Regions from separate parts of the Paenibacillus sp. FSL H7-0918 genome, predicted to be linked through region 1. Evidence: riboswitches for the same ligand, from Rfam matches in the RefSeq annotation. Region 1 holds a riboswitch; the other holds the start of a gene.
The links. Region 1 has a riboswitch for cyclic di-AMP ahead of MHI15_RS14080 (3D domain-containing protein). Riboswitches for the same ligand answer to the same signal wherever they lie in the genome.
Positions count from the first base shown of each region.

Region 2: it holds a riboswitch for cyclic di-AMP, as region 1 does, so the genes downstream of both, MHI15_RS27515 (C40 family peptidase) here and MHI15_RS14080 (3D domain-containing protein) in region 1, are expected to answer to the same signal.

Region 1 is NZ_JBBOWJ010000001.1:3,121,240-3,124,415, reverse strand. It holds gene rnmV (ribonuclease M5) at 1-371, opposite strand, end outside; gene MHI15_RS14080 (3D domain-containing protein) at 548-1,714, opposite strand; cyclic di-AMP (ydaO/yuaA leader) riboswitch at 2,000-2,229, opposite strand; gene MHI15_RS14075 (TatD family hydrolase) at 2,428-3,176, opposite strand, start outside.
Region 2 is NZ_JBBOWJ010000005.1:15,382-18,557, reverse strand. It holds cyclic di-AMP (ydaO/yuaA leader) riboswitch at 91-229, shown strand; gene MHI15_RS27520 (C40 family peptidase) at 287-715, shown strand; cyclic di-AMP (ydaO/yuaA leader) riboswitch at 1,078-1,220, shown strand; gene MHI15_RS27515 (C40 family peptidase) at 1,226-1,717, shown strand; gene MHI15_RS27510 (GNAT family N-acetyltransferase) at 1,907-2,392, shown strand; gene MHI15_RS27505 (c-type cytochrome) at 2,520-2,876, shown strand; gene MHI15_RS27500 (4a-hydroxytetrahydrobiopterin dehydratase) at 2,958-3,176, opposite strand, start outside.

The sequences.
Region 1 (3,176 bases):
ATAAGATCATCAATACCAATCAAAGCAGGTGCTCCTTCAAAAGAGGTATGTACATTACGCAGCGCATGACGAATCGCCTCTGGCGATGCATTCTCTACACCGATATCCCCTTTTCGAGTTGCGTCCTTCTCTGGAATAAAAGCATGCTTGCAGCCCGGCACCTTCGCTGAAACGATTTTACGAATTCGCTCCCCAGCATGGTCCGGGTCCGTAAGAATAATAACCCCTCTACGTTCCATAGCAAGCGCGATCTTAGCAATTACAGTCCGGTTTACAGCAGAGCCGCCTGTCTCAATGGTATCCGCTTCTACAGCACGCTTAATGGCTACGGTATCGCTTTTGCCTTCAACGACGATTAATTCCTTAATCATATTTCTTGACTCCTTCCAAAAAAAGCAAAAAGAAGAGGATTCGCTCCTCTTCTTTTGGTTAAAGAATGTATAAGTGATGAGCGGTTGCTCTGCGATCAACGAAATGATCATCCAGCGTTCCTTAACGGTTATCATCACTATAGCTTATCAAAGGATTTTTTGCAAAAGCTTCAGTTCTAGTTAAGCTCTGGTTTCACAGGTCCAATCACATAAACGGTACGTGATTTACGGCCGAAATTACGAGCATGGCTCAGGGAATCATAATAGACATCCACTTTATTGCCTTTAATGGCACCGCCAGTATCCTCTGCACGGCGGAATCCAAGCCCATCGATATAAACCCACCAGCCAATAGGAATTACATTCGGATCTACTGCAATTGTACGACCTTCCGTTACGCGTGTTCCGGAGGCAGTTTTAGTACCTATCCCTGGCTCTTCTGACGAATAAGCTGTCATGGAGACGTTCTTAATCATCTTCTTGTACTCAAAGTCTACGCCAGCCTTGCTTGTGACGTTCTTAGTCTTAGCGCTAACTTTAGTCGTTTTGGAGGTAGTGCTTGATTTGGAAGTTGTTGTAGCTTTAGCAACTACAGTAGGCTTAGGAAGTGCTTTAGTACCAACGGCAATGATCTTATCTTTTGTTACCGTTTGTACTTCCTTGCCGATCATGCGCATAGAGGCCAGTTCTCCGTCTTGATAGATCTTTTCAATATGCTGAACCATGACGCCTGGTTTGCCTGCCTGTGCCACTCTAACTGTTCCCACAGTAAGGGAGGGATCTGCTGTCTTAATAACACGGAAAGGTAAGTTAGTTGTTCGCTGTACCGTTTGCTTGTTGATACGAACGATCTTAATCTCCATGTCAGCAGAGATGGTGGTGTCTAACGAAGGAAAAATCTTATCATAGCCTTCTAGGTTGATACCCAGTTTGTCAATCGCTTGACCGATAGTGTCTTCGGTCGTATATAACGTTTTTGTTGCTCCGTCCGCAGTAAGGCTAAATTTCTGCGCACGATTGATAACGACACGGTCACCGTCTTTTATTTCATCACTCAGACCTAAAGATAATTCATCATGCGGCTGCAGCGAAATTTGCTCTTTCTCCAACACATCACCAAGAAGTGCTTCTCGCGTTTCAAGTGTCTGTGTTTGCCCGTCTATTACTAAAACTAATTGTTTATTACTTTGACCGTGTACGTACAGCAGAATTAACAGCGCGATTGCGATTGAAATCACACCTGCAAGTAAAAGTACGCGAGTATTTACTTGCTCCCACCGTAATGCGAAAGACCTGCTGGATGACTGCGAATCATGGGATACCTCTGGTTGGAATAAGCCCATTCTCTCCATCCTCCTTACATAGCCTCGTCGTCAATTTGTATATCATGAGGACTGAATTTCTTTGACGAAACTATTTGAGATTGTCACAGGATACGCACGTATTAACTTAGCGTCTCCTGCTCATGGATCGCCTGCTCGGCACAGCTACTCCCACACCTGTTATATAACAGTATGCGGGCAACATTCAGTTTATTCAAAAATAAAGAAGCCTAAAAAGAGTTCTCTTGAGGACTCTTTCGTGGCTTCTCCGATGTCAGAATACGCGGGAATGTTTGTGCACGAGGTTGCCTCTCTTACTTGCGCTTACGGGGTTAGCTGTCGGGTTCGGACGAAAGAGAGACGCCCTATTTCAGGTCACCCGCTCACGGCGGTTGCCCTTAAATTCACCCCAAAGACCACGTGAAGAAATCAAATATTGTTCTGCGGCAATTCCTAGTCGTATTCAAGATACAGGCATGCGGCAGTTCAATATTGGTTCCCCCGTTCTCCATACGGAGACTCAGCGAGACGATCCATGAATCAATGGCTGTCACAATAACAACAGCTCACATCACTGAAAAGATGATATCCTGTTTTGATGCATGTTGTAAAGGACGATTCAACCACGTTTACGCAAATATATGGTTAAAATATTGTAATAATCAGCCGTTTTTATATTAAAAAAGTTTAATATATCGGCCATTCTCTATTTTTCACCCGTTTTACTCCTGTTTTCAGACAATCCCAAATCGTTCCAGTGCGTTCGCATACGTAATTTTAGCCAATTCTTCCCATGTTAACCCTTTAATTTCAGCCGCAGCCTCTGCTACTAACTTCACATGAGCACTCTCATTTCGCTTGCCTCGGAAGGGGTGTGGAGTCAAATATGGAGCGTCTGTTTCGATCAATAATCTGTCCAATGGCGTCTGTGCAAGCACCTCTTTAGGCACTCTGGCATTTTTGAACGTGATCGGTCCTCCAAATGACAAATGAAATCCTAGGTCTAGACACATTTTTGCGGTTTCCCAGCTGCCTGAGAAAGAATGCATCACGCCACCAATTTCATTTGCTTTTTCCTCCCGTAAAATCCGTACGACATCTTCATGGGCATCACGGTCATGTATACAGATTGGCATTTTTAGTTCACGGGCTAGTCCAATTTGTTTGCGGAAGACCTCCTGCTGCACATCCTTGGGAGAGGTATCCCAATAATAATCCAACCCAATCTCTCCGATGGCCACCACTTTCTCATGGCTGCAAAGAGAGGCGATCCAATCGAGGTCCCCCTCTTTCATATCAATCGCATCCTGTGGATGCCAGCCCACCGCTGCATAAATATAATCATAAGATTCAGCCAGCTTCATCGTTGAAGGGATCGTTTCCCGATTAAATCCAATATTGATCATCTTGCTAACTCCGGCCTCTACTGCACGAGCTATAACTTCCTCGCGATCCTCGTCGAATTGAGGCGCATCTAAATGTG
Region 2 (3,176 bases), on a different contig from region 1:
ATTAGTAACAATTTTGTAATCAATTGAAACGATTCCTACATAACTAAATGTATTTATCGTAAGTGTAACTGTCGAAACGTCATTCTCTTGGTGCTTAACACGCCTAATTCCTTTGCACCGGGAAGTGGGGGAACCATATTTTGGGTGAATTGATCTCGCTTTACAGGGATCATAGGGAATCTTCTACCGAACCCTTAAGCTAACCTCGCAGGCCTTGGAAGGAGTACATCTTTTGAAAAGACATAATTTAAGAAAAAAATGCGTCGCTGCGGCGCTAGGACTTGTAATGGCATTATCTATTGGTGGAGGAAGCGCCTTTGCCGACTCTAAGATGGACACTGTAATCTCAAAGACTATTGGAGTTGCCTATAAAACCGGAGGTACAAGCACTGCCGGATTTGATTGCTCTGGATTTACAAAATATGTATTCAAGAATGTGGGTCTTACTTTACCTCGTACATCAAAAGCTCAATATAGCGTTGGAACTGCTGTATCCAAAAGCAATCTGCGTTCTGGTGATCTAGTGTTCTTTAACACACTTGGCAATGGAGTATCCCATGTCGGCATTTATGTTGGAAACGGAAAATTCGCACAATCGTCCTCTTCGCGTGGAGTGACCATCACTTCACTCAGTCAGGCCTACTGGGCCAATCGTTATGTTGGCGCTAAAAGAGTAATGAGTACTTCAGCTTATCAAGCTGTAGCCTTCGATTGAAACCTTCCTCACAACTATAACCTCATAATTACAACTATATGAACCTGAATCTGATTATTCCCGTAATCAAATTCGGGTTTTTCTTTTTTCCATAATATATTTTTACACTAATAGAGCCCAATTGAAACACGTTTATTTGATAAAAATTGCAATTATATTAAAAATTAGGTCATTATTAACGCTTACATATGCCTTTCTACCGTAAAAATGCCAATTTTTCTGCATTAATATGTTAAAAACGATTGCCAAGCGGCTTTCTGTTTGTTACAATTAGCGCAGTGAGATTTTAGTAACATTTTTGTAATCATTAAGTTGTTATTTACAAAGGTTTTGTCATGTATTGATTACAAGCTAATCCTAATCAACAGTATGAGCCGAGTTTCCTAACTATTAGGAAAACGGGGGAACCAACTTTGGGTGAATTGACCTCCATTATATAGAGGGGTCATAGGGGACCTTCAACCGAACCCTTAAGCTAACCTCGTAGGCATTTGGAAGGGGTATACACTTTTGAAGAAGAAGTTAGCAGCAGCAGTACTAAGCTTTTCCATCATCCTCACCATCGGAGCAGGAAGCGCTTTCGCAGATTCCAAAATGGATAAAGTGATTGACAAGGCCATCGGTACTAAATACGTATCCGGCGGTATATCCACTAACGGATTTGATTGCTCCGGATTTACAATGTATGTGTTTGATAAGATTGGCATTAACCTTCCACACCAATCAGGTTCCCAATATCAAATGGGCACAGCAATCTCCCGTGATGATATAAGAGCCGGAGATCTTGTATTCTTCAATACAAGTGGCAAAGGTGTCTCACATGTCGGCATTTATGTCGGTGAAGGTAAGTTCGCACACGCTTCTACCTCACGCGGTGTTACGATTAGCTCTCTGAGTGATAGCTACTACGTGAAACGCTACGTTGGTGCCAAGCGCATTATGAGCACAGACGCTTATCAATCGGTTGCTGCTGAATCGGAAGACAATGATGATGTGCAATAAGTAACGTACATAGGCTCTTTTCCAAGGTAACTCTTGGAGGAGAGCTTGTTTTTTTGTCTTATTACTTATTTACCCCTCTCATAATTTGTAAAACATTCCTCTCATATAAAGTTTCTGAGTCGAACCTCCCCCATTTTGTATATAATTAGTAATATAGCAATGTCCTCGTGAAAGGAGATCGTTGACTTTATGATAAATCCCTCGGTAACTTTTCATGTTGTTCCTATGGAGGCAATTCACGGAGAAGCTATTTGTAAGTGGAGCTATACGCCCCCATATAATATTTATGGCTGGATGCCGTGGGAGCAGATGCAGGCTCTTGGCATCGAGTTTGGTGATCCGCAGCTCCGGGAGGAACAATATATCTCCATATTAAATGAACAAGAGGTTTTGTGCGGATTCGCACAGTTGTTCCCGATGGAAGGAGTCGTCCGTTTAGGAGTTGGGATGCGCCCCGATCTATGCGGCCATGGTTTAGGCAAACTATTCGTAGATGCCATCGTCCAGACAGCCTTGAGTCGTTATCCTGATCGAGAGATAGATCTAGAAGTCCTGACCTGGAACCAACGCGCCATTCGAACTTATCAAAAATGTGGATTTACGATTACAGATACGTATGAACGCCGCACACCTACAGGAGACAAACCTTTTTATTGCATGGTCTATGACAAATGATATTAAATACCAGATATTTCATAAGAATGATTGTATTCTCGTTCATTTTTTTGTCACAAACCCTATGATAACGCTTCACCATAAGCTATAATGTAGGGAGCAGCTTACATAGAAGGGACGAATTGGGATGCAGAAATGGATCATGAGCGGTTTGTTTTTTGCCGCCTGTGCCTTTGCGGTAGTACTCATGTTTACACTTCCGGGTAAAGAAGAGGTAGCGGAAGAAAATAAGCCCACGATGCCGGTAGTTCAACTGGACGCAGCAAAGGCAGAAGCAACCGTGAAAGCCAGCTGTATCACCTGTCACGGCGATCAGCTTCAAGGTGGAGTTGGACCAAGTCTTCAGAATGAAGGCGGCCAGCATGACGCTGAGGAAATCTACAGCATCGTCACCAAAGGACGTGGTCAAATGCCTTCCTTTAAAGAGAAGCTAGCCCCTGAAGAGATCGCCAACGTCGCACTCTGGCTCTCAGAGAAAAAGTAACCCATCAAGCAACTAAAAACGCCCGTGTATGAGATAGGTGACTATCTATGCACGGGCGTTTATTTTATGATTTTGGCTAAACTAATGATTTTTTTCAAAGGCTTCATTAAATTCATGCGCCGCTCGAAGATCTAGAGCCGTAATCCCATCTTCTTCATTAGATTCAAGTCGCAGGGTAACTGTTTTATAATCAATCGTAATATGTGGATGATGATCGAAGGCTTCTGAAATCGTGGCTACTTCATCAACGAACGCAATGCCCTTCATATATTGGCTGAACATATATTTTCGCACCATAAC